2 linked regions of the Bacillus pumilus genome follow. The protein of the gene in region 1 interacts with the protein of each later gene in a pairwise test. Links are inferred from orthologs where the notes say so. Each region holds a gene or a part of one and is shown on either strand. Other genes may lie near its edges. The genes, in order: leuS and ligA.

The links.
Region 2: the proteins of leuS (region 1) and ligA interact in binary tests that used the Escherichia coli proteins (3 or more experiments, as listed by UniProt). The link is inferred for Bacillus pumilus from one-to-one orthologs.

The regions. Positions count from the first base shown.
Region 1 is NZ_LT906438.1:2,704,084-2,720,912, reverse strand. Bases 4-3,066 are described here. They hold leuS (leucine--tRNA ligase), read left to right. Parts: upstream 4-359; coding sequence 360-2,774; downstream 2,775-3,066. Other genes in these bases: CKW02_RS13940 (alpha/beta hydrolase family protein), read left to right, coding at 2,905-3,066. Also shown: more of CKW02_RS13940, read left to right, coding at 3,067-3,807; CKW02_RS13935 (NAD-dependent epimerase/dehydratase family protein), read left to right, coding at 3,854-4,606; CKW02_RS13930 (carbohydrate ABC transporter permease), read left to right, coding at 4,826-5,686; CKW02_RS13925 (extracellular solute-binding protein), read left to right, coding at 5,712-7,208; CKW02_RS13920 (aldo/keto reductase), read right to left, coding at 7,254-8,093; CKW02_RS13915 (MFS transporter), read right to left, coding at 8,106-9,293; CKW02_RS13910 (winged helix-turn-helix transcriptional regulator), read left to right, coding at 9,449-9,820; CKW02_RS13905 (helix-turn-helix domain-containing protein), read right to left, coding at 9,861-12,161; CKW02_RS13900 (ABC transporter permease), read left to right, coding at 12,393-13,358; CKW02_RS13895 (glycoside hydrolase family 88/105 protein), read left to right, coding at 13,377-14,489; CKW02_RS13890 (hypothetical protein), read left to right, coding at 14,486-15,010; CKW02_RS13885 (Gfo/Idh/MocA family protein), read left to right, coding at 15,028-16,320; CKW02_RS13880 (YesL family protein), read left to right, coding at 16,342-16,829.
Region 2 is NZ_LT906438.1:674,262-690,979, forward strand. Bases 2,653-5,604 are described here. They hold ligA (NAD-dependent DNA ligase LigA), read left to right. Parts: upstream 2,653-3,101; coding sequence 3,102-5,108; downstream 5,109-5,604. Other genes in these bases: pcrA (DNA helicase PcrA), read left to right, coding at 2,653-3,057; CKW02_RS03410 (CamS family sex pheromone protein), read left to right, coding at 5,124-5,604. Also shown: pcrB (heptaprenylglyceryl phosphate synthase), read left to right, coding at 85-777; more of pcrA, read left to right, coding at 835-2,652; more of CKW02_RS03410, read left to right, coding at 5,605-6,311; CKW02_RS03415 (MFS transporter), read left to right, coding at 6,445-7,644; CKW02_RS20795 (condensation domain-containing protein), read left to right, coding at 10,310-12,202; CKW02_RS03425 (serine hydrolase domain-containing protein), read left to right, coding at 12,199-13,740; CKW02_RS03430 (C39 family peptidase), read left to right, coding at 13,703-14,683; CKW02_RS03435 (thioesterase II family protein), read left to right, coding at 14,680-15,390; CKW02_RS03440 (3-hydroxyacyl-CoA dehydrogenase family protein), read left to right, coding at 15,387-16,244; CKW02_RS03445 (HAD-IIIC family phosphatase), read left to right, coding at 16,259-16,718. UniProt on the Escherichia coli protein: DNA ligase that catalyzes the formation of phosphodiester linkages between 5'-phosphoryl and 3'-hydroxyl groups in double-stranded DNA using NAD as a coenzyme and as the energy source for the reaction.

The sequences.
Region 1 (16,829 bases):
GATCATAATTCTATAAAATACTACTTAGATGACGGTTACGATAAGAACAGTGAAGAGGAGTAGTAGGAAAGCAGTATTTGTCTTTAGAGAATTGACGGCTGGTGAAAGTCAATCAAATCTGCTTCTGAACTCGCCTCAGAGTTGCAGTTGCGTTAAAGCTTCTGTCGCATGTCTGCGTTAAAGATATTAAGTGAGCGTACAAACAGAAAGTTACGCTAACAAGGGTGGTACCGCGGGAACCAAAAAATCTCTCGTCCCTTTCCAGGGATGAGGGTTTTTTGTTGATTTTAGAAAAATCTGAATTCTTGCAGTGGTCATCTGAGCAGATACAGCCGTACATATTAAAGGAGGTTTTCACATTGAGTTTTCAGCATCGGGAAATTGAAAAGAAGTGGCAGGATTATTGGCTGACACATAAAACATTCGCCACATCTGACTCGGAAGATAAACCAAAGTTCTATGCACTTGATATGTTTCCATATCCATCAGGAGCAGGACTTCATGTCGGGCACCCTGAGGGCTACACAGCAACGGATATTTTATCACGCATGAAACGTATGCAGGGATATGATGTTCTTCATCCAATGGGATGGGACGCATTTGGTCTTCCAGCAGAACAGTATGCGCTAGATACAGGGAATGATCCGGCGGTCTTTACAGAAGAGAACATCAATAACTTCCGCCGCCAAATTCAATCACTAGGGTTCTCATATGATTGGGATCGAGAAATCAACACGACTGATCCAAATTATTATAAATGGACACAATGGATTTTCTTGAAATTGTACGAAAAGGGATTGGCGTATATCGATGAAGTACCAGTGAACTGGTGCCCAGCGCTTGGCACAGTCCTTGCAAACGAAGAAGTCATTGATGGAAAAAGTGAACGCGGAGGGCATCCGGTTGAAAGACGTCCGATGAAGCAATGGATGCTAAAGATTACGGCATATGCGGACAGGCTGTTAGAAGATTTAGAAGACATTGATTGGCCTGAAAGCATTAAAGATATGCAGCGTAACTGGATCGGACGTTCAGAAGGTGCACATGTTCATTTCGAAGTAGAAGGACATGATGAACAGTTTACTGTTTTCACAACGCGTCCTGATACATTGTTTGGGGCAACCTATGCGGTACTTGCACCAGAACATGCACTTGTTGAAAAAATGACAACAGCTGCTCAAAAAGAAGCAGTCGAAGCATATATGAAAGAAATTCAATCTAAGAGCGACTTAGAGCGGACAGATCTTGCAAAAACGAAGACGGGTATTTTCACAGGCGCTTATGCCATCAATCCATTAAATGGTGAAAAGATGCCGATCTGGATTGCAGATTACGTGCTGGCTACTTATGGAACAGGCGCGATTATGGCGGTACCTGCCCATGATGAGCGTGACTATGAATTCGCCAAAACATTTGATCTTCCAATCAAGGAAGTTGTCGAAGGCGGAGACATTGAAAAAGAAGCTTACACAGGTGATGGAAAACACATTAACTCTGATTTCCTCGATGGATTAGGAAAAGAAGAAGCGATTGAAAAAGTCATTGCATGGCTGGAAGAACATCAAAAAGGCGAAAAGAAAGTCACTTACCGTTTAAGAGACTGGCTATTTAGCCGCCAGCGTTATTGGGGTGAGCCAATTCCAATTATTCATTGGGAGGACGGAACGTCTTCAGCTGTTTCAGAGGAAGAGCTTCCACTCATTTTGCCTAAAACGACTGAGATTAAGCCAAGTGGCACAGGTGAATCACCTTTAGCCAATATTAAAGATTGGGTTGAGGTTGTCGATCCTGTCACAGGTAAAAAAGGACGCCGTGAAACCAATACAATGCCGCAATGGGCAGGCAGCTGCTGGTATTTCTTACGTTATATTGACCCGCATAACTCAGAAGAGCTTGCATCTCCTGAAAAGCTGAAGAAATGGCTTCCTGTTGATGTATATATTGGCGGAGCAGAACATGCTGTACTTCATCTTCTATATGCGCGCTTCTGGCATAAGTTCTTGTATGATATCGGTGTTGTTCCGACAAAAGAACCTTTCATGAAATTGTTCAACCAAGGAATGATTCTTGGGGAAAATAATGAAAAAATGAGTAAATCAAAAGGAAATGTCGTCAATCCAGATGATATCGTAGAATCTCATGGTGCGGATACATTACGCCTTTATGAAATGTTCATGGGACCTTTAGATGCATCAATCGCTTGGTCTGAAACAGGACTTGATGGTGCTCGCCGCTTCCTTGATCGTGTATGGCGTCTATTCACAAACGAAGATGGCACAATCAGTGATAAAGTAACGGAGCAAACTGGAGGCGCATTAGAACGCAGCTATCATGAAACCGTGATGAAGGTAACAGACCATTATGAAGGTCTGCGCTTCAATACAGGGATCTCACAATTAATGGTGTTTATCAATGATGCCTACAAGGCTGATACACTACCGAAAGAATATGCAGAAGGCTTTGTGAAACTACTTTCTCCAATTGCACCGCATGTAGCGGAAGAGCTTTGGAATAAACTTGGTCATGAAGGGTCTATTTCTTATGAAGCATGGCCGCAATATGACGAGTCAAAGCTTGTCGACGATGAAGTAGAAATTGTCGTACAATTGAATGGGAAAGTGAAAGCAAAATTAACTGTTCCTGCTGATGCAACTAAAGAACAGTTAGAAGAGCTTGCGAAAAATGATGCACGTGTAAAAGAACAGCTTGAAGGGAAAACCATTCGCAAAGTGATTGCGGTTCCTGGAAAGCTTGTCAATATTGTTGCGAATTAATGATGACACCCATCGGTATGAACCGGTGGGTGTTCTTTATTTCCCGGGACATAATTTTGTCGAAAACAAGGTGATTGCACGATCGATCTCGTATGTTAACAGATGATCAACAAAAGGAGGAGTGACGTCAATGGAAAAGGAAAGCAAACGTGAACAACTGCTCAGTCTGTTAGGAGAAATGCCAGAACGCCATCGCGTGGAGGCATATACGTTAAAGGTCGAGGATCGTGAATCGTACGTCATCGAAACACTCATTCTTTCAATCCATGGTGTAGAGGAAGTGCCCGCTTATTTTGTGAAGCCGAAGGATACGGTGAAAAAAAGACCAGTTGTGCTGTTTCAGCACTCTCATGGCGGGAACTACGTCGATGGGAAGGAAGAGCTCATCAAGGGTGCTCATTATTTGCAAGCGCCTTCATATGCGAAAGAGTTCACCTCAAAAGGCTATAGTGTTCTGTCTATTGATCATGCAGGATTTGGTGAGAGAAGAGGAAGAACCGAAAGTGAAATTTTTAAGGAAATGCTTTTAACAGGGAAAGTGATGTGGGGCATGATGCTGTATGAAAGTATGTGTGCAATTGATTATGTGCTGTCTCGACCTGATGTGCTGCCGGACCGGTTAGCTATTTTTGGAATGTCAATGGGCGGGCTTCTTTCCTGGTGGACGGCTGCGCTTGATGAGAGGGTCAGTGTGTGTATTGATCTTTGCGCACAGGTCGATCACCACACATTAATTGAAACGAACAATTTAGACAGGCATGGCTTTTATTACTATGTACCAAGCTTAGCAAAGCACTTTACGGCAACTGATATTCAGGAAATGATTTTTCCAAGGCCGCATTTAAGCTTAGTTGGAAAACTTGATCCACTCACGCCTGCTGAAGGCGTCGCTCGCATTCAAAAGGGATTGAGCCAAACTTATCAAGCGGCTTCATTGAAAGAACGGTATCAGCTTGTTGGTCTTCATGCAGGTCATTTTGAAACAGCCGCTATGCGTCACGAGGCCACTCGATTCTTAAAAAAATGGCTGTAATCTATAAAAGCTTGGACATACTACGTCATTAGAAAGGAGGAGACACATGAAGAAGATCACGATCATTGGCGGGTGCGGTGTGATCGGCCGTATTTTAACAAAAACGCTCTCTTCTGAGTATGAGATCACCATTATTGATCAAACGGGCTGTGTAAAAGGAGACATTTTAGCAGATGCAACGAATGAACAGGAATTATATGAGGCGATTCCGCGAGATACAGATGTCATCATACACCTTTTAAACATGGAGATGACGCATGATGTGATGAATCATGAGGAGTTTGAAAAAATGAATGATATTTTTTGGAGGAGCTCTTATTCTATGTTTCGATCAGCTGCAAGTCTCGGCATACGAAAAGTCATTTTTGCAAGCAGCAATCACGTGACCGATCGTTATGAAAAAGATGGACGCTCCTTACTAGGGAGACATATTACAACAAACGATGTACCTGCGACTCAAAATGTCTATGGCATTTTAAAATTTGCTTCTGAACAGCTAGGCCGTTTGTTCCACGATCAAACGGGAATGTCTGTTATCAATTTACGGATTGGAACGGTTGTGACAGATGAGATGGAGGCATTACACGAGAAAGATCGAACAAAACGAACACTTCTTTCACATGAAGATCTAGCAGGGATGATAAAGGCAGCGATTGAAACGACCGTTCCCTTTGGGACATATTATGCCGTATCAGAAAACGAAGAAAAGCCTTGGTCTACGGAAAACACGAAGCAGGAGTTAGGCTATAGACCCGATGTGAATACGACGGAAATCCTTGAAGAAAACGATCAGGCATAGGGCATAATCATGTCATTAGCTGATGATCTTATTCTTTTGTTTCATGAGCATAAAAGCACGACTGACAGGATCGATCCAGTTGGTCTGTCAAGATGATTATAGACGCTTTCTTCCCCCGTTTGTTACATTTTAATCACGATATCGTCACAGGCTGCAGCTCATTTTCGGATAAAATGATAACGCTTTCAAAGAAAGGGTGTGATGAACATAGATCGTTCTATTAAAGACCGATTGTTCAACTTATTTAATTACTCTTTTCTACTCATGTTCGCATTAATATGTGTGCTTCCGTTCATCCATGTCATTGCTGCCTCTTTTGCTACAGTAGAAGAGGTCATCACGAAGAAGTTTATCTTGTTCCCGACCACGTTTTCTTTAGAGGCCTATCGGTATATTTTCTCTACGGATATTGTGTACCGCAGCCTTATCGTGTCCATTCTTGTGACACTCGTTGGAACAGCTGTCAGCATGTTTTTGTCCTCACTCATGGCATATGGGCTGTCTCGTCAGGAGTTAAAAGGGCGGAGAACATTGATGTTTCTCGTTGTCTTCACGATGCTATTTAGCGGAGGTATGATTCCGACGTTTATTGTTGTGAAAACACTTGGTCTACTTGATACCTATTGGTCACTGATTCTACCGGTTGCGATCAATGCGTTCAATTTGATCATCTTGAAAAACTTCTTTCAAAACATTCCCGCAAGCCTTGAGGAATCAGCGAAGATGGATGGCTGTAACGATTTAGGGATTTTCTTTAAAATTGTGCTGCCACTTTCTTTGCCAGCTATTGCGACCATTTCACTTTTTTATGCCGTGACGTATTGGAATACGTACATGACCGCCATTCTGTATTTAAATGATTCAGTGAAATGGCCGATTCAGGTACTTCTAAGGCAGATTGTCATTGTTTCGAGCGGAATGCAGGGAGATATGTCGGATATGGGATCATCCACACCACCGCCAGACCAAACGATTAAAATGGCTGTCATTGTGGTAGCCACCATTCCCGTTCTGCTTGTCTATCCATTTATTCAAAAGCATTTCAACAAAGGGGCATTACTAGGTTCTGTAAAAGGTTAAAAAGAAGGAACAACGGAGGGATCTTATGGGGAGAAAGAAATTATGGTTGATTGCGTTTGTTCTGTTATTTGCAGCAAGCGGTATTTTATCCGCATGTTCAAGCAAAGGAAGTTCATCGGATGAAAAGGTTGATTTAGACAAAAAAGTGAAGCTGACATGGATGGCCATTTTGTATCATCAGCAGCCGCCGAAAGATTCGGTTTTAAAAGAGATTGAGAAGCTCACAAATACAGAACTTGATATTACGTGGGTGCCTGATGCTGTGAAGGAAGATCGGTTAAATTCTGCACTTGCAGCTGGGAATCTGCCGCAGATTGTGACGATTCAAGACATTAAGAATTCGTCTGCTATTAATGCATTCAGATCAGGTATGTTCTGGGAAGTCGGTCCGTATTTAAAGGATTATCCAAATTTAAGTAAGATGAACGAACTGATTAATAAAAACGCCTCTATAGACGGTAAGCTTTATGGCATTTATAGAGAGAGACCACTTTCAAGACAAGGAATTGTCATTCGAAAGGATTGGCTTGAAAATTTAAATTTGGATACACCAAAAACGTTGGATGATCTTTATGAGGTAGCGAAAGCCTTTACTGAAAAAGATCCGAATCAAAACGGAAAAGCGGATACAATTGGCTTTACGGATCGGAACGATTTGATTTATGGGGCATTTAAAACGCTTGGTTCATATGAGGGAATGCCAACAGACTGGAAAGAAGATAACGGCAAATTCACGCCAGACTTTATGACAGATGAGTACATGAATACGATGAAGTACATGAAGAAACTGCGTGATAATGGCTATATCAACAAAGACTTCCCTGTGACAAGCAAAACACAGCAGCAGGAATTATTCTCACAAGGAAAAGCAGGAATCTATGTTGGAAATATGGTTGATGCTGTGAACTTGAGAGATGACGCGACAGATAAAAACATGAAAGTCGATATCTTGAACCGAATCAAAGGTCCAGATGGCAAAGAACGGGTGTGGGCATCAGGTGGTCATAATGGCATCTTCGCATTCCCTAAAACAAGCGTGAAATCAGAGGCAGAATTAAAGCGAATTTTGGCCTTCTTTGATCGCATTGCAGAAGAAGATGTCTATGGTCTCATGACGTACGGTATAGATGGTGAGCATTATAAGAAAGAAGAAGGGAATACATTTGTCAGGGAAGAAAGCCAAGTGAAAAGCTGGCAGACAGATGTACAGCCGCTTGTCAGTTTAGTAGGCATTGATAAACGCTACTTGAAAAATAAAGGGGATGCGGTTCGTACAAAATATGAAGAGCTGGAAGAAGACAATCAAAAGATCATCGTCGCCAACCCTGCTGAAAGCCTGTATTCAGAAACAGCCTCAGAACGAGGAAATGAATTGAAAAAAATCATCGATGATGCGACCTATAAGTTCATTCTTGGAGACATCAGTGAAGATCAATTTAAGAAAGATGTAGAGAAGTGGAAATCAAATGGTGGCAATAAAATCATAGAAGAATATGAAGTTTCCTTTAAAAAATCAAAATAATCAACATCAACACCCCCGCACAGTTAAAGAGCGGGGGTGTTTCTATTAAAAGTCAAAGTTGTCTGGGTCTGGACCGATCCGTTTGTTTTCATTTAAGTCAGAAAGACGTTTCATATCCTCATCAGATAAGACAAAATCAAATATGTCTGCATTTTCTTTTAAACGATGCGCTTTCGTTGATTTTGGAATGGTGATGACGCCTTTTTGCACATCCCAGCGCAAAATAATTTGAGCAGGTGTTTTGCCGTATGTGTCCGAGAGTTCTTTGATCACCGGATGATGAAGCAGTTCCCCCTGCATGAGCGGTGACCAAGCTTCCATTTGAATGCCATGTGTGTTCAAATACGTATAGAGTGCTTCCTGCGTCAGTTTTGGGTGAAACTCGACTTGATTGATGGCTGGTATGATGTCTGCATCTTTTAATAGGTCGTCTAGATGATGCGGCTGGAAGTTGCTCACACCAATGGCTCTAACCTTTCCTTCACGATACAAGGTTTCCAGCGCACGCCAAGCGTCTTTATATTTTCCTTCAACCGGCCAATGAATTAAATATAGATCCAAGTAGTCAAGCTGAAGTTTTTTCAAGCTTTCCTCATATGCTTGTAGAGTGGATTCATATCCTAAATCGGCATTCCACACTTTTGATGTCACAAAGAGGTCTTCGCGGCGCAGTCCTGTTTCTGCAAGACCAAGTTGTATGCCTCGTCCAACCCCTTCCTCATTGCCATAAATAGCCGCTGTATCAATACTGCGATAGCCTATTTGAATGGCTGTTTTGACGGCGTCTATTAATTCTGCACCATCTTCCACCTTGAATACACCGAGACCAAATCCTGGCATGTGGACTCCATTGTTTAATGTTTTTGTACTTTGTAAATGATTCATATTGAACACTCCTTAGATGGTTTGATTTTGTTCTTGTTGTTCCATTCGAAAACTAATCATCGTGAGAATCGCTGCGATGAGGACCATGATACCGCCGACCCAGCCTGTATGCACAAGCCCAAGAGTATCTGTCACGATGCCGCCTAAAAATGAGCCGATGGCGATACCAGCATTAAAGGCAGCGATATTCATAGCGGAAGCGACGTCGACTGCTCCTGGTGTGTATCTTTCTGCAAAATCAACGACAGCTACTTGAAGCCCTGGGACATTCATGAAAGCAAACAGTCCCATCAGCATGACGGTTGCGATGCCTAGCACCGTAAACCCAGCAGCCAAGCTAAGGATAAACAAAATGATGCTTTGGATGATAAACATGTAAATGAGTGCTTTCATTGGCTTCTCATTTGCAGCCTTTCCGCCAATGACATTTCCAGCTGCGATCGTGATCCCGTATAAAAGCAGGATCAATGCCACCGCCCCAGGCGCAAGACCTGTCACATGCTGTAAGAGAGGGGATAAATACGTAAAGACGACAAAGGTTCCTCCGTATCCTGTTGCTGTAATGACAAATAGAAGCAAGATTCTTTTTGTTTTTAATAAAACAGCTTGATCCTTAAATGATGTTTTCACGCCTTGCTTTAATTGAGATGGAACAAGAAAATAGTTAGATATTAGTGCGATCAGACCAATAATGACAATCACACCAAATGATGTCCGCCAGCCGAGCTCATGACCAAGAAATGTCCCAAAAGGCACGCCCGTCACAGTCGCTACTGTTAAACCAGTGAACATAAAGGCAATTGCGCTTGCCCGTTTTTCTTTCACTACAAGGCTTGCAGCGATCGTAGAGCCGATGGACATAAAGATTCCATGGGATAAGGCTGAAATGACCCGTCCGATTAATAGTACTGAAAAGGTCGGAGCCATCGTGGCGAGTGTATTTCCAATCAAAAAGACGAGCATAATGAGCAAAAGCAATGTTTTTCTTTTCATCGCTGAAGTCAGAGAAGTCAAAATAGGGGCGCCGAATGTCACACCAAGTGCATATAAAGAGACGGTCCAGCCCGCCTGGCTGACGCTCACTCCAAAGTCCTCTGAAATCATCGGCAAAAGACCGACACTAATAAACTCAGTGGTTCCTATAGCAAAAGCACTAATAGCTAGTGCGAGAAGGGCAAATTGGTTTTGTTTTTTCTTCATGAATCATTTCACATCCTTCTGAGATGACATTTTGATAGACGAAGCCGATCGGCAAGAGTTATTATCTAACATGGATGACGAAAAAAAAAGTACGTACTTTTTTGTAATATAGGTACTAAAAAGTGCCTGTTCGTATAATGAGGAGTGAGGATTTAATGGAAAAGAAAAAATATAATATCTCCGTGGAAGCGACCCTTGAGGTCATTGGCGGGAAGTGGAAGTGCGTGATTTTATGTCATTTAACACATGGAAAAAAACGCACAAGTGAATTGAAGAGACTCATGCCAAACATCACACAAAAAATGCTCACGCAGCAGCTGAGAGAGCTTGAAAGTGATGGGGTGATTAACCGGATTGTGTATGAGCAAGTACCGCCTAAAGTGGAATATGAATTAAGTGAATACGGTCAGTCGCTCGAAAGAATTCTGAATGCGCTATGTGATTGGGGAGCAGCTCATATTGAACGTGTGTACGGAGAGCCGCTTTCAGTGCTAGAAGACAGCATTTTAAATGAACAATTTAAATAAAAAAGTCCCGCTTCCTCCTATGAGAGCGGGACTTTTTGTCTTATATGCCTTTTTTCTGGTCGCGGTATTTGCCAGGGGTCGTGCCTTCTAGTTTTTTGAAGGAACGGATGAAGTTTTGCGGGTTTTTATATTTCAGTTTTTCCGAAATTTCTTTGACGGACATATCGGTCTCCACGAGCCAGTTTTTGGCGACATGGTGTCTGTAGGATGAGAGATATTCACTAAAGGAGATATCCATTTCCTTTCTAAAGATACTGCTTAAATAATTTGGGTTGTAATGCAGGCGTGTGGCGATTTCATCCAATGTGAGATCTGAGTCGAATTCTTGATGAATGATATGGATGATCTTTTCTGAGATGTTTTTGTATTGTGATTCCTCGCGTGCACCTAGCTGGTCAATTATCGGCCGAATGATCTCATGTTTCAGCCATGCTTCGGTATCTTCAAACGTTTTAAATTCAAAAATCGTATCATACAGCATTTTATTGTCTTCGACCTCAAATAATTCAATGCCAAGCAAATGCATCAACTCAATCAAATTGTTTAAAAAACGGGCGAGGGCGATATGGTACTCGTGCGGTCCTGCATTTTTAGAGAAAATGGATTGCAGAAGCACATGTAAATAGTGATCTGCCTTGCCTTGGTCACCTGCTTTCATCGCATCAAATAAATCATGTTGAAGCTGCTTTGGAAAATGAGTTTTAAACGTTTTTCCTTGCTGGATATGTTCATATAAGATAATGGACTTTTTCTCTGCTTTGAGTCTGTATTTTAAGGCCTCTTTTCCTTCAATGTAAGCCTGTTTTGCCATCGTGAGCTCCTGAAACTGACGGCTGATTCCGATGCTGATCGATAAACCAAGCTCTTCCTCGATACGTAGCTGAGTCGTTTCCGCTAATTGGTTTAAATATTCAGTAAACTCTTCATCTGACTTTGAGTGATTTAGGATAATCGTCGTTTGATGCTGATTGACAACTGTTGGCTGAAGGTGCTCCTCTTGCGGAATAATCTGCTCAATTAGTCCATTGATCGCAAATAAAAGTAAGTCAGCATCCTTTTTTTCATAAGGTGTCCCTTTTAGCGTATCGATTTGGGTCACAAGCATGGATAAGTGAGACCAGCCCTGAGGGAATCCTAAACTTTGGAACCGGTTGTTAATTTCTTCTTCTGTCAGCTTTCCGAGCAATAGCCGCACCATAAAGTATTGCTGGAGGTGCGTGACTTGCTGCTCAATACGTTCCTCTAAATCATTGTTTTGATCCTTCATTTGTTTAATACTCGACTCAATCAACTCAAATTCATTTTGAAAAGGCTGCTTTTGCAAAAAGGATTCATTGCGTGCAAAGGACTCGTATAACAAGCGGATTGGTTTATAAAAATGTCTGGACCCAAACCATGAAAATAGCAATGAAAGCGCTAACAAAATAAAGCAGATAATAAAGGTGATCCACCCAATTGATTTCGTTTGTGCCTTGAGTTCTGGTATGGAAACAAAGGATAGGTACGTCCATTCGTTATAGTCTGATTTTTGAAACGTAATTTGATAGTTTAGTTCCTCGATCTTCATGTTAAATTGACCTGATCGTTTTTCACGCGATAGGACATGCTTGACGAACTCTTGATTTTTCAAGGATTCACCAATTTGTTCTTTGCGGTTATGTAACAGCACTTTTCCGTTAGTATCAATGACAAACATACTGTCAGATTGAGAGAAGTCAGGCATATTGTCAGCAATCGTGCAGCTCGGAATGCTGGCGACAGCGATCCCTTTTTTCTGGACACTGTTCATAGGGAGTTGTTTGATTAAGTTCACATTGTATTTGCAAAAGGAGGCCTTACCTTCCTTTGTCGCAACAAGTGGATTATTCTCTTCAAGTGCCCAGCTGGAATGACTCGGAATATTGAGGTAAGAGGTGAGCGCTTTCTCTTGGTCCCCGCTTGTGACATGATAAAGCCCCGAATTGTTCATGTACCAGTCTTCCATTTTACTGACGAGCGTAATATTGGAAAGATCGGTGTCAAAGGTTTGCAGGTAGTTCAGTTCCTGCTGTACTTGATTATAAAGCTGGAATTGGTCTGGATTTAAAGGTTCTGCCAGTGTTTGAAGGAGAGGCGGCGAACTGACATAGTGAGTGAGAGAGTGATCAACTGTCTTTAAAATATGCTCAATATTGGATTGCGTTTGTTTAACGCTGTCCAGCTTTTCATTTGAGATATTTTCGAGTGCTGTTTTTTGTGAATGCTGATAAGAAAAAATACCGACAATGATGACAGGAATCGTACTAAGCATGAAAAAAAACGTGACGAGCTTGTAATAAAATTTATATTGCCTTCTTTTCATAAAACCCCCCATTTCAAACGGAACAATCTTTTCCTCTTTATTTATTAATCCAAAAATTTGGTAGGTTTGTCAATAATCATTTTCTGAGATTAGGATCATTTTCTCATGTTTTATGTAACGTTTTGAGTAGCTTCCCCTAAGCAAATATGATCTGATGATATGATTGTAGACGGATTTTTCATCCTTAAGATACAGTTAACACATGCACCAGCATGAGGGGAGGCTTTATCTATGAAAACAGAGGATGTCACTGCCAAGGGTGTGCCTGCGGCAGCTTTGAAAAAAGAAAGAAGAAAGCGCTTACTTAATCAAATGCTTAGTCAAAAGTTTTTGTATGTCATGATTTTGCCAGGGCTCATTTATTTTCTTGTCTTTAAATATGTGCCGATGTGGGGGCTGATCATTGCCTTTCAAGATTACCAGCCGTTTCTCGGTATTCTTGGCAGTGAGTGGGTTGGCTTCAAACACTTTATTCGATTGTTTACAGAACCAACATTTTTCATCTTATTAAAAAATACACTGATTTTATTTGCCATGAATGTCGTGATTTTCTTTCCAATTCCGATCTTATTGGCCCTGCTTTTAAACGAGGTCAGATTGGCATTGTTTAAGAAATTTGTGCAGACGATGATATACATTCCTCACTTCATGTCATGGGTGATTGTCGTGTCCTTATCCTTTGTTTTGTTAACAGTAGATGGTGGGTTAATCAATGAATTGATTGCTTTCTTTGGAGGGGAAAAGATTAACTTCCTTCTTAGTCAGGAATGGTTTAGACCGATGTACATTTTACAAGTGATTTGGCGGGAAGCAGGCTGGTCGACGATCATTTACCTTGCGGCGATTACAGCGGTAGATCCGCAGCTATATGAAGCAGCGAAAATGGATGGAGCCGGCAGACTGAGACAAATGTGGCACATTACGCTTCCTGCCATTAAAAGTGTGATTGTCGTTCTGCTTATTTTGAAAATAGGTGACACATTAGAGCTTGGCTTTGAGCATGTCTATTTATTACTCAATGCAACGAACCGGGAAGTAGCAGAAATCTTTGATACGTACGTTTATACAGCTGGTCTTAAGCAAGGGCAATTCAGCTATAGTACCGCTGTTGGTCTATTTAAAGCAGCCGTTGGACTCATTTTGGTTATGCTGGCGAACCGTTTAGCGAAGAAATTTGGGGAAGAAGGTATTTACTAAAAAGGGAGATGAAAAAGAATGACATTATCGACTAAAAAGGGATCACCACTTGAGCATGCAGAGAAATTAGCACAAACAATTATGAAAGCGCATACACCAATCGAGCTACCTCCAGCTGGAAGATGGCATTATCATCAAGGCGTTTTTCTTTGCGGTGTGATGAAGCTATATGAGTCAACGGGGAACGAGACGTATTTCAATTATGTGAAAAGCTACGCAGATTCGCTCATTGATGAGTATGGAAACCTGTTATTTCGAAGAGATGAGCTTGATGCGATCCAAGCTGGGCTCATTTTATTCCCTCTTTATGAACGAACAGGAGAGAAGCGGTATGTGCTGGCAGCGGAGAAGCTCCGCGGGCTTTATCGCACATTGAATCGCACATCTGAGGGCGGATTTTGGCATAAAGACAATTATGCTTATCAAATGTGGCTGGATGGTCTCTACATGGGCGGACCTTTTGCCTTAAAGTATGCAAAGCTGAAAGATGAAGAGGAACTGGTGGATATGGTGATCCAGCAAGAGCATCTTATGAGAAAGCATACAAAAGATGAAAAAACAGGTCTGTATTATCACGCGTGGGACGAACGAAAAGTGATGCCATGGGCTGATCAAAAGACAGGCTGTTCTCCCGAGTTTTGGGCAAGGTCATTTGGCTGGTATGTCCTTGCATTAGCAGATATGATCGAGGATCTGCCAGAGCAGCATGAAGGGCGAAAGATGTGGAAGGAAACGCTGACAGACATGCTGGAGAGTGTAGCTAGGTACCAGGATCAAGACACAGGTCTCTGGCATCAAATCATTGATAAAGGTACTCATAGCGACAATTGGCTTGAAAGCTCTGGATCGTGTTTATTCATGTACGCCATGGCAAAAGCCATGAACGAAGGGTATGTCAGCCCCCGCTACACAGATCATGTGGTGAAAGCTTACCAAGGCTTAATTCAGCATAAGACGGCTGTGACAGAAAACGGTGATCTTACCATCAATGATATATGTATCGGAACATCCGCTGGATTTTATGATTACTACGTCGGTAGAGAAAGAAGCACAAATGATTTGCACGGGGCAGGCGCTTTTATTATGGCGTTAACTGAGCTAGAGAAGCTGCCTGTTTTTCAAAAGGCATGAAGAGGCAAAAAAGGGCTACAGCATGGCTCCTCAGCTTTATCGCTGCCTTTTGTTTGTCAGCCTGTCATGGGAAAACAAACGGTATCGATGTTCTGATTTTTTCTGACATGTCAAAGGGGATGAAGGATCAATTAGTCGAGAAGGCTTTTCAAACGGAACAAGAAACGTATAGCGTCCACATCTGCCCGGCGATTCCTGAAAAGCTTCTTGTTGAAATTACTTCAAAAGAGGGGGACATCATGCTTGTCCCTGAAGAAATGTTTCGAACATATGATGATCCTGAAAGCTTTCAGCTGCTTGAAGAGATGGGTATTGATGATCAAGCGGCAGGGCCATATACGATCGAGGATCAAAGGACAGGTAAAACGGTCGATTATGCGGTTCAAGTTAGTAAAGGCACGAAAAAGCTAAACGGCTATACCTTTCGATTACATCGAGATATGGTCGCTTTTATTCCCGTGTATGCAGACAAGTCTAAAGAGGCGCTGTCTCTCATGAAACAGCTTCGTGAAAATCGATAGAAAAAGGGGTGGGGCCTGTGAAACGGGTCGTGGTTTGCGGACTCAGTCATCGTGCGTTCAATATGTTTATTAAACCGCTCACAGAGGATTTCAATGAGCATTACAGGATTACAGGGCTTTTAGATATAGATCATCATCGGTATACCCTTTGTCAGGAGCGTTTTCCATCACTGCGGGGCGTCTCGTTTTTTCATGAAGAGGCATTTGACCAAATGGTGAAGGAAGCAAAGCCAGATATCGTCATTGTGGCAGGCAGGGATGACACACATGTCACCTATATTTTGCAAGCACTTGACCATGATCTCGATGTCATCACTGAAAAGCCAATGGTCACAACAGCAAAAGACGCCAAAAAAGTAATGGAAAAAGAAAAGGAAAGTAAAGGAAAGGTCACAGTCACTTTCAATTATCGCTACAATCCATTTCATCGAAAGATCAAAGAACTCATTTTAGAAGGAAAGATTGGTAGGGTCACATCTGTTGAACTGAGCTGGCTCATTGATACGTATCATGGCGCTAGTTATTTCAAAAGGTGGAACCGCACGCGGCAATTCTCTGGCGGACTATCCATTCATAAATCGACGCATCATTTTGATTTGGTCAATTGGTGGATCAATCAAAAGCCGAAGCAAGTATTTGCCTACGGGGCGCTGAACTATTACGGAGATAAAAGTCCTTGGAATCCTTTGCAGGGGGAAGAAAACAGGTATTGCGGAACATGTCATGTGAAGGATACATGTCATTATGAAGCAAGGTGGAATCCGAGGGTAGTACGCTCAAATGTCGAGGACGATCATATCGAATCCGGTCAGGAGCAAACGCAGCAATACACCAATTATCGCCCAGACGCCTGTATTTTTGATGAGGAAATTGACATTGAGGATACATATGTGGCATCAGTGGTATATGACCAAGGGGCTCTCTTCAGCTATTCGATTCAATTCTCAGCACCCTACGAAGGATACCGGCTTGCTATAAATGGGACGAAGGGGCGTATTGAAACAAATGAGTTTCATGTGCCATCAAGAATTCCTTTTCAATTCCCAGAACAGACGATTTCTTATTATCCGATGTTTGGAGCAAAAGAGACGATTGAAGTTGTGAAGCAGCCAGGAGGACATGGCGGCGGAGATCCTCTGCTTTTGGCCGATTTATTTATCGGGAAAGATCCTTTAATTCACTATGACATATCAGCAGGGGCAGAGGCTGGTGCTTATTCAATTGCACTTGGGGAAGGCATGTGGCGGTCTGTTGCAGAGAAGCGCCCAATTGACATAGAAGAGTTGCTTCAGAAAGAGACGGTGTCATAAAAAAGAGAGGAGGGGAAAGAGATGGATCATGATGGTTCAATGAGCAGAATGCTTCGAATGTGTGAGTGGGTGATGCGACTCGCCTATACAAATATGCTATGGTTGCTGTTCACCATGCTGGGACTTGGGATCTTTGGATTGATGCCTGCGACCACTGCGTTATTTTCGGTGATGAGAAAGTGGATACAAGGGCATGAGCAAGTGAGCGTTTTCCGGACTTTTTGGAAGGTGTACCGTGAGGAGTTTGTACGCTCTAACTTGATTGGATTGGCGCTATTGATCATAGGAACGATTATATATGTAGACCTTGCGTATATTTATCCAACGAGCTGGTTTTTGCATGTGCTTCGTTTTGCCATTTATATCTTTGGATTTCTCTTTGTTGTGAGCTTGTTTTATATTTTTCCGCTGCTGGCTCATTATGATTGGAAAAAACGTCTCTATCTGAAATTCTCTCTTTTGCTTGGTATCTCATATTTGCAATATACACTCTGTATGCTCGTTTTCTC
Region 2 (16,718 bases), 2.0 Mb from region 1 along the record:
GCTGAAGGAGGTTACCCATTTTTTGCGGTCACTGATTTTGTTATAATATTTAAATGGAATGAAACGAATGGAGGAACGTTTTTCATGTATGATGTTACCGAGTGGAAGCATGTCTTTAAACTCGATCCAAATAAAGAAATATCCGATGAACAGCTAGAGGCAATTTGCGAATCTGGTACGGATGCTATATTGATTGGCGGCAGTGACAATGTGACAGAGGACAACGTGCTTCAATTGATGTCAAAGGTCCGCCGGTTTCTTGTGCCATGTGTACTCGAAATCTCAACACATGAAATGATTGTGCCGGGCTTCGATCTGTATTTCATCCCGACCGTCTTAAACAGTTCTCATCCTGATTGGATTGTTGGGCTTCACAAGGATGCGATGAAGGAATTCGGTGATTTGATGTCGATGGAAGAGATCGTGCCTGAAGGCTATGTTATTTTAAATGAAGAGTGTAAAGCGGCCAAGCTCACAGAGGCAAATACAGCACTGGACATCGATGACGTAAGAGCATATGCAAGAGTGGCAGAGCATTTGATGAAGCTGCCCATTTTTTATCTAGAATACAGCGGAACGCTTGGAGATATAGAGCTTGTGAAAGAAACGAAAGCAGTGCTTTCTGATACGGTTCTTTTTTATGGTGGGGGCATTGAAAACGCAAAGCAGGCGGAAGGTTTTGCGCAGCATGCGGACGTGGTTGTTGTAGGAAACGTCATTTATGACAATTTCAAAGAAGCATTAAAGACAGTGAGCGCAGTCAAAAAGTCATTATAGTCAAACAAGACGAAACGAGTTAAAATAGAACATAAGTTCGAATTGGCGGTGAATGGAATGAATGAAATATCGAATCATCTATTAGAAGGGCTAAATGACGCGCAAAAAGAAGCGGTCAAAGCAACAGACGGTCCGCTACTCTTGATGGCAGGAGCAGGAAGCGGGAAAACGCGGGTGCTCACACACCGAATTGCCTACTTAATGGCAGAAAAGCATGTGGCTCCGTGGAACATTTTAGCGATTACGTTTACAAATAAAGCAGCACGTGAAATGCGTGAGCGTGTCCAAGCCATTTTAGGGCCTGGTGCGGATGACATTTGGATCTCTACGTTCCACAGCATGTGTGTGCGTATTTTACGACGCGATATTGACCGTATTGGTGTAAATCGCAACTTCTCTATATTAGACACATCTGATCAGCTTTCAGTCATTAAAAACATTTTAAAAGAACGAAATATCGATCCTAAAAAGTTCGATCCTCGCAGCATTTTAGGATCAATCAGCAGTGCAAAAAATGAACTCATTGACGCAGAGGAATACGCCAAAACAGCCAGTGATTTCTATGATCAAGTGGTTAGCGACGTCTACACAGATTACCAAAAGCGATTACTTAAGAACCAATCACTCGATTTTGATGATCTTATTATGATGACGATTCGTCTGTTTGAGCGCATCCCTGAAGTATTAGAACACTATCAGCGAAAATTTCAATACATTCATGTCGATGAGTATCAAGATACGAACAGAGCGCAGTACATGCTTGTGAAACTGCTTGCTCAGCGTTTTCAAAATATATGTGTGGTCGGTGACTCGGATCAGTCCATCTACCGCTGGCGCGGAGCGGATATTACAAACATTCTCTCCTTTGAAAAAGATTATCCATCCAGTGAAGTGATTCTGCTTGAGCAAAATTACAGATCGACGAAACGTATACTGAATGCCGCAAACACGGTGATTCAAAACAATTCAAACCGTAAGCCGAAAAACCTTTGGACAGAAAATGATGAAGGGGCGAAGATTGCCTATTACCGTGCAGATAATGAATTCGGCGAGGGACAATTTGTTGCTGGAAAGATTCATCAGCTTCATCAGAGCGGTAAGCGTAAATTATCCGATTTTGCGATTCTTTATCGGACCAATGCCCAGTCTCGTGTCATAGAGGAAACATTATTGAAGTCAAACATTCAATACAACATTGTCGGCGGCACGAAGTTCTATGACAGAAAAGAGATCAAGGACATTTTGGCGTACTTACGCCTAGTAGCTAACCCAGATGACGACATTAGCTTTGCACGAATTGTGAACGTACCAAAGCGCGGAATCGGTGCGACATCTGTTGATAAAATCGCAGCATACGCGGAGATGAATGACCTGTCTATGTTTGAAGCGCTTGGTCAGGTAGATTTCATTGGACTCAGTGCAAGGGCAGCCAATGCGCTTGATGAGTTCAAACAGCTCATCGATCAATTGACAAATATGCAGGATTATTTATCTGTCACAGAACTAACAGAAGAAATTTTAGAGAAAACAGGCTACCGAGAGGCACTAAAGGTTGAAAAAACGATTGAGGCACAAAGCCGTCTAGAAAATATTGATGAGTTTCTCTCTGTGACTAAGAACTTTGAAGAACAAAATGAAGACAAGTCCCTTGTGACCTTCCTGACAGATCTCGCTCTTGTCGCAGACATTGATAAGCTGGATGAGAATGAGGAAGAAGATCAAGATGCGGTCATTTTAATGACGCTTCACGCCGCAAAAGGTCTAGAGTTCCCGGTTGTCTTCTTAATGGGCATGGAGGAAGGTGTCTTCCCGCACAGCCGCTCATTAATGGAAGATGCAGAGATGGAAGAAGAGCGCCGCCTTGCTTATGTAGGCATCACACGGGCGGAAGAAGAGCTTTATTTATCTAGTGCCAAGATGAGAACACTCTTCGGCCGGACAAACATGAACCTTGAATCAAGATTCATTCGAGAAATACCAGCCGATTTATTGGACAACCTAAATGAGAAAAAAGAAACGAAAACACCATTTGGCCAAACTAGAGAAAGACCACAAAGACGGGGACCTGTCTCACGTCCGCAAACTCAAACCATTCAAAACACAGGCGGCGGAAGTATTGGCTGGGCTGTGGGCGATAAAGCGGCTCATAAAAAATGGGGCGTTGGAACGGTTGTGAGCGTAAAAGGTAGTGGAGACAGCACAGAGCTTGATATTGCCTTCCCAAGCCCTACAGGCATTAAGCGTCTTCTCGCAGCATTTGCGCCAATTGAGAAGCAATAAACCGATAGGACATATAAAACGGATGAATTGAAAGGAAGAAGCAGATGGATAAAGAAGCAGCGAAACGCCGGATCGAGGAACTGCACCAGATTTTGAACCAATACAACTACGAATATCATACACTGGATCGTCCAAGTGTTCCTGACGCTGAATATGATGCGCGGATGCGTGAGCTGATCTCTTTAGAGGAAGAGCACCCTGATTTAAAAGCAGCGGATTCTCCCTCACAAAGAGTCGGAGGCGCTGTGTTAGACGCCTTCCAAAAAGTGCGCCACGGCACCCCGATGCTCAGCCTCGGGAATGCGTTTAATGAACAGGACCTTCTTGATTTTGACCGCAGGGTTCGTCAAGCAGTCGGTGACGATATTGCATACAATGTCGAGCTGAAAATTGACGGACTCGCTGTTTCTCTCCGTTATGAAAATGGCCTGTTTGTCCGAGGTGCCACACGTGGAGATGGGACAACGGGTGAGGATATTACAGAAAACCTCAAAACCATTCGATCCATCCCGCTCAAAATCAAACGTCCTTTGTCAATTGAAGTGAGAGGCGAGGCATTTATGCCAAAACCTTCTTTTGAAGCATTAAACGAAAAAAGATTACAAAACGAAGAAGAGCCGTTTGCGAACCCGCGTAATGCGGCGGCAGGCTCGCTTCGTCAGCTTGATACGAAAATTGCGGCGAAACGAAACCTTGATATCTTCGTCTACAGTATAGCGGAGCTTGATGAAATTGGTGTTGAATCGCAAAGCGAAGGACTTGATCTTCTCGACGAACTTGGCTTTAAAACGAACAAAGAAAGACGGATGTGCCAAACGATTGAGGAAGTGATCGAGCTCATTGAAACACTAAAAACGAAGCGTGCTGACTTTTCATATGAAATCGATGGAATTGTGATCAAAGTCGATTCGTTAGCTCAGCAAGAAGAGCTCGGCTTTACAGCAAAAAGTCCCCGCTGGGCTGTTGCGTACAAGTTTCCAGCTGAAGAGGTCGTGACAAAGCTGCTTGATATTGAACTAAGTGTCGGGCGTACAGGTGTCATCACACCAACGGCGATCCTTGAGCCTGTCAAAGTAGCAGGAACGACAGTGCAGCGAGCTTCCCTTCATAATGAAGATTTGATCAAAGAAAAGGATATTCGCCTTTTTGATCAAGTGATTGTGAAAAAAGCAGGCGATATTATTCCGGAAGTCGTAGGTGTACTGATCGATCAGCGTACAGGAGAAGAAAAGCCGTTTCACATGCCGACTGAATGCCCAGAGTGTCATAGTGAGCTGGTGAGAATTGAAGGCGAAGTGGCTTTGCGTTGCATCAATCCAGAATGCCCTGCCCAAATACGTGAGGGACTCATTCACTTTGTTTCCCGCAATGCAATGAACATTGATGGGCTTGGCGAGCGGGTCATTACACAGCTTTTCCAAGAACAGCTTGTCTCTCGTGTGTCTGATCTTTACCGATTAACGAAAGAAGAGCTCATTCAGCTTGAGCGAATGGGCGAAAAATCTGTCGACAATTTACTGCGTTCGATTGAGCAATCGAAAGAAAACTCTCTAGAGCGTTTACTATTTGGACTCGGTATACGATTTATTGGCTCTAAAGCGGCAAAGACCTTGGCGATGCATTTCGGTGATATCGATCAATTAAAGCAAGCGACGAAAGATCAATTACTCGAAGTCGATGAAATCGGTGAAAAAATGGCTGATGCTGTCGTCACATACTTTGAGAAAGAAGAAATACTCAATCTGCTAAATGAACTAAAAGAGCTTGGGGTTAATATGACCTACACAGGACCAAAACCGGTGAAGGTTGAAGAAAGTGATTCCTATTTTGCAGGCAAAACCATTGTGCTGACAGGGAAATTAGAAGAAATGGCTCGAAACGATGCAAAAACAGCGATCGAAGCACTAGGCGGTAAACTGGCAGGTAGTGTGAGTAAGAAAACAGATTTAGTCATAGCCGGAGAAGCAGCGGGAAGTAAGCTGACAAAGGCAGAAGAACTCAATATTGAAATTTGGGACGAAGCTAAAATGCTCGAGGAGCTAAAGAAATAAGAGGAGTGTTTTCTATTGAAAAAGTTGTTATTGCTGCTGACAATGCTCACACTGATATTGTCAGCGTGTGCACCTTTTGGGGGAAAGGAAGAGGAAGAGGTCACACAAAAAACGGATGAAACGAAGGAAACAGCCATCATCCCGATGTACAATATCTCTGACTCCTATTACAAAATGGTGCTGCCGTTTAAACAAGGGGCTGCGAGAGGATTAACAGCAGAGCGTCTCAACACACGCCTGGACATCGATGAATTTGAAACAGGACTCATGCGCCTTGCAACAGAGTCATTTAATACAAACGACTACCTTTTCCAAGAAGGACAGCATTTTGATGAGGACACCGTTCTTGGCTGGCTGGCGCGCAAAAAAACAGGCAGTGATCTGAAAAAGGCAGAAAAAGAAGATAAAGACTTTAAGAATCTAGGCTTAAACCCTGCTCTTCCGAACTCAGGTTCAACAAAGTCTAAAAATGAAAGTAGTCCAATTTACTTAGCTTCGATGCTAGAGCATAATTACTTAATTCGAAAAGATAAAAACAGCTTACAGCTTGGCGGAGTTGTCATTGGACTTGCGCTGAACTCTGTTTATTATTACCGTGAAAATATCGGTGACCCGCAGCAAGAAGTGACGATCGATTCTTCGAAAAATTCAAAGAAACTTTTGGCAGAAGGCGAAAAAATTGCTGAACAAGTGATCAAACGAATTCGTCAAATGGATGGGCTGCAAAAAGTGCCTGTCATGATTGCCCTTTATAAGCAAGCACCAAAATCATCTATCGTTCCAGGAAACTTTATCGCCAAAACGGATGTGAAAGCGGGCTCAGCTGATATCGGCAATTGGGATACGATCAAAGAGGAGAATGTCTTCTTCCCTTCAGATAATGCGAAAGGCAACTACAAAGATGATTCCGAGCGATTTGACCGCTTCAAAACAAAAGTCGAAGACTACTTCCCGAATTATACTGGTGTCGTAGGAAAAGGGTTTTACAAAGACGGCAACCTGCAAAAAATGAAAGTCGAAATTCCAATGCAGTTCTACGGAAAAACGGAAGTCGTAGCCTTCACGCAATATTTAACAGGTGAAGTCATGGATTACTATAAGAGTACCAATATCGAAATTAACATCACATCTTCAGATCAACAAGAAGCCTTGATCACGAAAAATGCTGAAGACAAAGAACCAACCGTCCATATATATGACTAAATAAAAACCGCCTTTTGGCGGTTTTTTAAATTAGTCATAATGTATCAAATTATGAAAATATTGTTATAAAAAGTAGAAGTGTAGAAAATAATGTATTATTATGGGTGATAATGAAGAGAAAATGGAGATCATTATGAAAAACAAATCATTTTACTTTTTATTAGGGGGACAATCCCTAGCTAATTTTGGGGATTCGCTATATGTCCTCGTTTTGACCATCCTGACATATCAATTAACAAATTCTACACTGATTGCTTCAATGGTGGCTGTCTCACAGTTTGTTGGACAAGCACTTGGAGCGGTACTCATTCCTTTCTTTATGTATCAATTTAAGCTAAAAAGACTCATTATCTATTTACAAATGTGTCAAATTGCTTTCTTCGGTTGCTTAATTTTCATTTATATTCTACAACTATCAACTTTTACTATTCCTCTCTTTTTTATCATTGTATTTTTCCTTTCTTTGATAGATGGAGGAACCATTCCTGTTCGAAATTCGATGATCCCACGTCTAGTAGAAAAGAACTTTTTACTAAAAGCAAATAGCTATATCTTAACTTCTGATCAAATGGTCCTTTTACTAGGCTGGCTGTTAGGAGGGCTGTTTATTGGCATTCTTGGACCACAGTTTCTCCTATTGACGACACTTGTTTTATACAGTTTGTCACTCATATCTATGCTCTTTATCATTGATACTGGGGCTGCAGCTAAACAAGAGCAACAGTCTGAATCATTTGCTACAAGGGTCTTTTCAGGGTGGAAGCTCATGTATGAAAAACCAACTATTCGAACATTAACGATTTTAGAAATGCTATCCATGAGCGGTAGAAGTATTTGGACTGGTGCCATTATCCTTGTGTATGTCACAGAAGTTTTACATCAGCCTGAAACATGGTGGGGCTTTATTAACGCAAGCTATTTTGGCGGAACCATTCTAGGCGGCCTGCTTGTGTTGCGGTTCGCAAAGCATGTGGAACAGCGTTTGTTTGATCACATTTTTTACAGTTCGGTGATCGTAGCTGTGCTAACCCTTTGCTTAGGATTGAATCATTCTGCATGGATGAGTTTGTTGTTTGTCTTTTTATTAGGACCAGCCTTTCAGCTTCGCAGTATTTCCATTCGAACCTATGTACAAGATACACTGAGTGAAATTGAATTGCCCAAAATACTATCAGCTCAACATACACTATCAACTTTTATATACGGAATGTCCATCCTCGTTATGAGCACCATGACCGATCTCTTTGGGGCAAGAGTCGTCTTTTTTATAAACGTTGCCCTGTTTACTGTATCGGCTTTCCTAGCGTCTAGATTAAAAAATGAACAAATTTAGACATTTTATCTCAATTATTTACAAAAATACCATTATGTGATTTAATATGTTGGTAGAAATGTTAACTATATGAAAAGTAGAGGTGGCGTAATTGACTAATAGTTTAGTATATTGGCCATTAACACATCCGCAGCGGCGCGTGATGAACATGGAAACATTTTATCCAGGAACACCGATCAATCATATTGGCGGTATCATTTTCGTCAATGGGCCATTGCAGCTCGATAAACTGAAGCAGGCCATTGCATCTTGTATCATGATGACAGAATCTCTTCGTCTCAAGCTAGTAGAGAAAGATGGTGAAACGCTTCAATACGTTGATCCAAACGCCGATAGCCCTATTCCTACCTATGAGTTTTCCACACATGAAGACATGCTAGAATGGGCCGAAAAAGCCTTTAAAACACCATTTCAATTAACAGAAACCTCTCTCGCCGAATTTGCGGTACTAAAAATCAGTGAACAACAATCCGGTTATTTCATCAAATGCCATCATACAGTAGCAGATGGATGGTCGATGAAAGTAATCATCGATAAAATTAGCCAGCTTTACACTGCTCTTACCCACAGCTCCTCTATCGAACAAGAAGCAGACAATCACTCTGTATTTATTGATAAAGAATCAAAATATATGAACTCCCCAAGATTTAAAAAAGATCAGCAATTTTGGAAAGAAGCATTATCTGATGTGTCTGATAGTTATTTGGTACAGGGAACTGACCAAATCAAAGGCCATCGGCAAAGCCATTATCTTGATCGACAACTCTCAGAACGAATCTATGAATTTATAGATGTCCATCATTGTTCAATCAACTCTTTATTTACTTTAGGACTCTTCGTCTACTTGCATAAAAGATACCAGCAAAAAGATTTTATTATTGGGACGCCAGTTCTCAATCGTTCCGGACAAAAGGAAAAAGCCACGTCCGGTATGACCGTAAGTACAATGCCATATCGAATGAAGATCGATCCTCATCTCTCTTTGTTAGAAAGCTTAACAGACGTTCAAAAAAGCTATAAGGCTTACTTCCTGCATCAGCGTTATCCCTATGATGCACTTGTCAAAGATTTAGAGCTTGCAAAAGCAGGGTATGATCAGCTTTTTCAAATCTATATCAACTCCTACAGCACAAATATGGTGCAGGAGATGGAAGGATACAAGGTTGAATACATAGAGCTTTACAATGGCTTCCAGCCATATGGCTTACAAGTTGCTGTGAAAGAATGGGATGAAAAAGGGCAAATCGAGCTTCAATATGATTACAAGATCTCAGATTACAGCAATGAAGATATCGACTTTCTACACGAAAGAATGCTTCTCTTTGTCGAAACGATACTCGCTCAGCCAAAGCAGCTGTTAAAAGACGTACTTCTCATGACAGAAGTCGAGACACATCGAGAGCTATATCACTGGAACGACACAGGCATGCTGTTTCCACAGAAACAAAAAATCCATGAATTGATCACAGACATGTCAACGTCTTCTCCTGATCGAATTGCACTTCAGGACGGATCTCATAGCATGACATACGGTGAACTTGAGAGAAAAACCAATCAAATGGCGCATTTTCTACAAACACATGGCTTACAAAGACATGACTTTGTTGCCGTATGTATGAATCATTCACCAGAACTGATTGTGCTGCTGCTGGGGATTTTAAAGGCTGGAGGCGCATATGTGCCGATTGATCCTGAGTATCCAGAGGAACGTATTCAGTTTATTTTGGATGACAGCCAGGCAAAGCTGTTTTTCACAGATGACGCATCTGCATACCATTTTAATGGCGATACGTACAATATCTACAACGTGTGGGATCAGTTGGCTCAGTATAATGCGGAACATCCATTCATTGGAGATGCTGAAGATGTCGCATATATGATTTATACGTCTGGCTCTACAGGACAGCCAAAGGGAGTCATGATTGAGCACCGAAGCTTAGTGAACTATATCATGTCTGCCAAAACACACTATACTGATTCATCAGATGATCATTTTGCCTTGTATTCATCCATTGCGTTTGATTTAACCGTGACATCCATTTATACGCCATTGGTCATTGGCAGTACCGTGATGATCTATCGTCAAGAGGATCAGCCAGGCTTTTTATTAGAACATATTTTGTTTGATCAAAAAGCGAAAGTCATCAAGCTGACACCAGCTCATATGGCACTGCTAACAGATGCTGCACTTTCTCAATCAGTTGTGAAACGGATGATTGTGGGCGGAGAACAATTATCGACCGCTTTGGCCAAAAGAATCACAGAGGCAAGTGATGGAAGGATATCTATCTTTAATGAATATGGACCAACTGAAGCAACCGTTGGCTGTATGATTCATCAATTCCATCAAGATGATGAAGGGGCATCTGTGTCAATTGGTGTGCCAATGCCCAATACAGAGATTTACCTTTTAGATGAGCATCAGCAAGCCGTGCTGCCTGGGACAGTAGGAGAAATCTATATTTCAGGTGCAGGTGTTGGCAGAGGGTATTGGCAAAGACCTGATTTGCAGGAATCACGCTTTCTGCCCAATCCATTTGTAAATGGTCGCCGCATGTATCGAACAGGTGATATCGCCAAACGAGCAAATGATGGAAAGATTGATTACATTGGCAGAATTGATCATCAAATCAAGCTGCGAGGCTACCGGATTGAGCTCGGTGAAATTGAACTTGCACTGATGGCACTTGAAGAAGTTGATAAAGCAGCGGTTATTGATCTAACCGATGAATCTGGAGAAAAACAGCTGGCAGCCTATATTGAATTGAAAGAAAAACAGATGACGTCCTTTTTACTTAGAAAGAAATTATCAGATCAGCTTCCAGCTTACATGGTACCTGCCTATTTTGTTGTACTAGACGAGCTCCCGCTCACTCAAAACGGAAAAATCAATCGGACGGCACTGCCTGATCCATTGCTGTCTCAAGAAACAGCTGTTGAGTGGTCCAAGGAAACAGCGGACATTGAAGAGATCATCGTAGATACAGCAAAAGGCATCTTAGGGCATGAAACAATCGAACCGGCTGATCATTTTTATCAGCTTGGCGGAGATTCCATTAAGGCGATTCAATTTATTGCGAAGTTAAAAGACAAAGGACTCTATTTAAAAACCAAGGATCTTTTTACTTATCCCATTTTTAGAGAAATGGCACAAGTCGTTCAGCAGGAACCTGTCATACATATCTCACAAGAGCAAGCTGTGGGTGATGTGAAATCGATTCCAATTATCGAATGGTTCTGGTCCCAGCGGTTAAAAGATGAACATTTCTGGCATCAATCCATCATTGTTCATTCAAAGAAAAAGATGGATGAAGCCATCGTGCAGGATGTTCTCAAAGAGGTCGTCATTCACCACGATGGACTAAGGTTAAAAGTACATGAGGCAACAAACACACTCTATTATGATGAAGACATTCAAGATATTCCGCTGATGATACACGATTTCACGGCATTATCAGAAGAGAATGTGGAAGAAGCGTTACAAGAAGTAGGATATCAGATCAAGCAAAGGACTCATCTTTATCAAGGACCATTGATTCAGGCTGCGCTTTGTCAAACTGATTCTCAATCACATCTCATCTTTGCCGCCCATCATCTATTAGCTGATGGTATGTCTTGGCAAATTCTTGTGGAGGACTTGATTCAATTATTGCATGCAGAGAAGATTACAGCAGAAGTACTTCCGTCTAAAACCCATTCCTATCAAACATTTGCCGAGCGGGTAAATCAGTATGCAGTATCAGAGGGTGTAAAAGAGTCGGTCAGCTATTGGCAAGAAACGGTTCAGAATATTCAGCCTCTGTATCAAGTTTCTTCAAATGAGGGGTATGTCAGAGACGAAATCAAATTAACCAACGCATTATCAGTGGAACTCACGAATCAATTGCTCAATCAAGCGAATCAAGCGTATCAAACGCAGCCGCATGAACTGTTAATTTCAGCCTTGACGCAAGCCTGTTATCAGCAAACGAATCAAGAGCGGATTTCTTTGGAATTAGAAGGTCATGGCAGGGATGCAGTAGAGGATGAGATTGATGTATCTAGAACGTTCGGCTGGTTCACCACCATGTATCCTGTGAATGTTCATGTGTCTGAATCTCTCTCGGATCACATACGAACTGTCAAAGAAACGATACGTGAAGTGCCAAATAAAGGTGCAGACTATGGGCTGTTGTCACTCATCAATAAGCAGCTTCCTCCTCATTCAGCGCCGCAATTACGCTTTAACTATCTAGGTGAAATTGATCAAGTGCTGAAACAATCATCTGATTATGAGATGTCTTACTTTACATCGGGGATGGATTCGTCATTGGATAATCCATTAACAACCGTCATCGATATGGTCGCTACCATCAAGGGCGGTCAGCTGATTTTTCATCTTTCTTTCAGCGATAAACAGCTGTGTGAAACAGACATGATGCAGCTATTGCAAGCGGTAGAGCAGCAAATTGAGCATCTTGTACAGCATTGCTTAGAGAAAGAAGGAATCGAATTTACACCGTCTGATTTTGAAACAGTGGATATGTCTCTTGAAGAAATGGATTCATTATTTACATGACGAAAAATCAGCATGTTATCTACATTTCATTTTTATTAGCGGTCTTATGGATAAGCAGCTTTGCCGATTGGACACATGCAAAAGCAGTGATTTCATCTAAAGCCGTTGATCAAGTGATAGAGGAACAGATGGAGCTTGGACGCATTCCAGGCATGTCCGTTGTGGTTGTGAAAAAAGACGAAGTGGTGTACCAAAAAGGCTTTGGTTATGCGGATCGAAAGAAAAAGAAGCAAGTGACAGCTAGCACTTTCTTTGAAATTGGATCTACATCAAAGGCGTTTACCGCTCTTGCGATTGTGGAGTTAGAGAAGCAAGGGAAACTTCATTTAAAAGATCCGGTGAGTAGCTATATTCCAGGTTTTTTTCCAACATACAATGGAAAGCCTCAGCGTTTAACGGTGGAGCAATTAATGCATCACACAAGCGGCATTCCCTTTCAATCCATTGCGCTTATCCAGCCAGATACTACAAAGGATGCGTTGAAAAAAACAGTTGATCAGCTGAAATCAATCGAGCTTAATCGTAAGCCAGGCAGTTCCTTTGAATATGCGACCATCAACTATGATGTCCTTGGTCTCATCATTGAAAATGTAACAGGAACATCGTATGAGGCTTATATGAAAGGACTGTTTAAAAGGCATCATCTTGACCAAACGGAGGCTGGGCTAAAACGGATGAAATCCGGCGCTGTCTCAGAAGGGTTTAAATTGCAATTCCTTGCTCCGCATGCTTATGAAGCACCAGAATATCGAGGCAATACTCCGGCAGGATATATTGTGATGAATAGTCAGGATGTGGGGACTTGGCTGCAATATCAATTGACCGATTCAACTTGGTCTCGCTTTGTAAAAAATCCTGATCACTTAACTGTGAATGTCCTAGAAGAAGGGAAGCATGTCTATTACAATGCCGGCTGGTATATAGAAAATGCACATGAGCAGGTAGACTCGCTTTTTCATGCAGGCTCTAACCCTAACTATTCATCATTTTTTCTGATCCAGCCAAAAGAAGAGATTGCGATCGGAGTGTTAGCAAATATGAATAGCAGCTACACAGAGCAAACGGTACGTCTTATTGCCAAAACGATCACGGGTACAAATGAAGAAGCAGAGTCATCAATGGATCCTTTTCAGCTCATTGATCAGTTGAGTCTTGGTGCCACATGTCTTTTCATTTTGCTGCAAATAGTGTCTATCGTTCGTTTTATCAAATGGAAAAAGCGTGTAAGAAACGGCGCTTTCGTTCGCAGGGACATGTCACTTCGCGTCTGGCTGAAAAGTAGCGGCTGGGTGCTGCTGCTAATTGGGATATTGCTCCTGCCAATCATTGTTGCGCAGCTAGCCTTTAATGGGCTGCCTTGGAAAATGACTTTTGTATGGGGACCTTCCTCTCTCATTGAATTAGCGATTTCTTATTATTTGTTTTTCATTTGGTTTTGTACGATTGGTTTCATCAAAGGATTTATGGTGACATCTCCTGCTGGAAAGAGAGGAAAAAAAGATGACCGTCAAACAGATTTCGGGCATTCATCCTTATAATGATTTGTTTTATCGTAGCTGTTTTTTCAATTGCTTTTTTCCAATTGTGAAGCTGCATGATCAAGAAGTTTTTCCATACTTATTAAATGATCAATTTGCCTACGGGCTTACAGAGAATGGCTTGCTACAGATTGACTGGATGTCGGCACACGATCCAGAAAAGATTATGAATTTACAAGGCATTCAAGTGGAAAAAATGACGTATTGTCCCAACCTCATTGAAAAGGTCAAACAAGATGTGAGGCGTGACCGCCCGGTAATTGTATGGGTAGACCCCTACGTTCAGCGAGGCAGAAAAGAGTATTTGACAACCCATAGCCGTCATTCCATTTTAATGACTGGATTCGATGAAAATCAGCAAATCTTTCAAGTATTAGAGAATCGGCATTTAGATAATTTGTCTTATGAGCATCAAGTGCTGTCATTTAAAGATGTACAGAAAGGATATGACACCTTTCATGATCATTTTCAGCCGAATGATCAATTTCATTCCTATGCGGCCTTCTACTTTGATCCAGACAAACTCTCGACTGAGTTATTTGATCAAAAAACGACTTATTTCCTGAGAAATATGCATGGTCAGATTGACGTAATAGAAAAAGGAATCACAGCTCTTGAAACATTTTATGAGCAGTTTTCGCAATGGGATGATATCGAGAAGCTCGTGGCATCTTTCAATCAGATCATCAATACGAAGAAAATAGAGCTGTATCGGCTGAATCTCATCAAAGGCGATCTACCTGAGCTGGTGGGATGGATGGAACGTATTTTAGCAGAATGGGAGAAAGCAAGGCATCAGGCAGCAAAACTCCTTTTTTCAGGTGAGATGTCTAGTAGGTACCAAGCCAATATCAAAGCTTCTTTAGAACAGATCATCCATGATGAAAAACACTGGCTGGAAGCGTTGGCAATCAAATGCAAAAGGGAGTGTGGCGTGTCGTGAAGTTATTTTGCTTACCGTACGCAGGAGGAGCCAGTACCGTATTCAGTACGTGGAAATCTTATATAGACCGGTCGATAGAAATTCATGCCCTTGAACTCCCTGGGCACGGGACAAGAATGACAGAGCCTGTACTAACCGATTTACAGCAGGTCGCAGATGATCTTTATGTACAGGCGTCCTCCTCCTTAAAAGAAGGAGAGCCCTATGCCATTTTCGGTCATAGTATGGGAGCCGTCCTTGCATATGAATTACAAAAAAGAATGAAAACAAGGTTAAACAGAGAGCCTGTTCATGTCTTTTATTCTGGGCGCTTCCCGCCACATATTCCAGAAAAGAAAGTCTATCATCAGCTGTCAGATTCCAAATTAAAAGAAGCGATCATTGAGATGGGAGGCGTTCCTGAGGAACTTGCTGATAACCATGCAGTGCTTGATTTCTTTCTGCCGATTTTAAGAGCAGACTTTCAGCTTTTGGAGACCTATTTGTGTGATGAAGTCGTTCCAGCTGCTTGTCCAATTTCTATTTTTTATGGTACACGTGATTTGCCTTCTGTGCTGTTCGATTTAGACGATTGGGATCAATATACAAGCGAAGATTGTGCGTTTTTCGAATTCGATGGAGATCACTTTTTTATTCATTCATTCACAAATGAAGTCGTTGAAAAAATCAATGTCATTTTAAAGCGAATTGGAGTGTTGGAGAAATGAACACGAAGCACGTAGGCGTGATTGGAGCAGGTGTCATGGGGGCTGATATGGCATTAGACCTTTCAGCAAATGGCTATCAAGTCACATTAGTTGATGTCACAGAAGAAAAGTTAAACGAAGCGCTAGAAAAAATTAAGAAGACCTATCAATTGGTTCAATTTGTGAGAAAGAAGAAAATCTCATTGTCTTTAGAAGATGTATTGTCTCAAATCCAGCTGTCAACTTCACTTGAAGGATTACATGACGCGCATATCGTCATTGAAAATGTGACGGAAGATTGGGAGATTAAAAAACCTATTTATGAAGAGCTACGAGATATTTGTGCGAAAGAAACCATCTATTTTGTAAACACAAGCTGTATCTCCATCACAAAGGTAGGGTCTCTTATGCACCACCCTGAGAATGTCATTGGGGCGCACTTTATGAACCCTGTTCCTCTTAAAGCGCTAGTTGAAGTTATTAGAGGTAAAGCAACTTCTGATGACACAGTGGAAACGGCAAAAGATTTCTTGAAATCGTTTGATAAAACACCAGTTGTGGTGCATGATTTTCCGGGATTTGTTTCCAATCGTGTGCTGATGCTGACAATCAACGAAGCGATTTGGGCGGTGCAAGATCAAGTCGCTACGCCAGCGGATGTCGATAAAATTTTCCGCGGAGGTTTCGGTCATAAAATGGGACCACTTGCGACAGGAGACTTAATTGGGCTTGATACGATTTTGAATTCATTGCTTGTTTTATACGAGAGCTACAAAGATCCGAAGTTCCGTCCATGTCCTCTGCTTGTCAAAATGGTTGATGCAGGCGAGTACGGCAAAAAATCAGGCAAGGGCTTTTTCCAATATGACATGTGAGAGGAGAATAACCAATGGCTAAGCAAATTAAGTGTGTTGTCTGGGATTTAGATCATACATTATGGGATGGAATTTTACTTGAGTCAGATGAAGTGACGTTAAAACCATCGATGAAGGAAGTACTAACAGAGTTAGATGAGCGCGGCATCCTTCTTTCTATAGCAAGCCGGAACGATGAAGCAGCCGTGAAGGAAAAGCTTTCTGCCTTTGGAATCGAACATTTCTTTCTCTATCCAGAGATTCATTGGAATGCCAAATCTAGTTCATTAAAGAGAATTAGCGAGCGCCTAAATATTCATAAAGATACCATTCTCTTTATTGATGATCAGCCATTTGAACGAGAAGAAGTGAAGGCTGTTCATCCAGAGATTACGTGCTGGGATGCAGTGGATTATCTGTCATTACTCACTGATGATCGGCTGCGTCCAGTCTTTATCACAGAAGATGCTAGACGACGCAGAAGAATGTACTTAG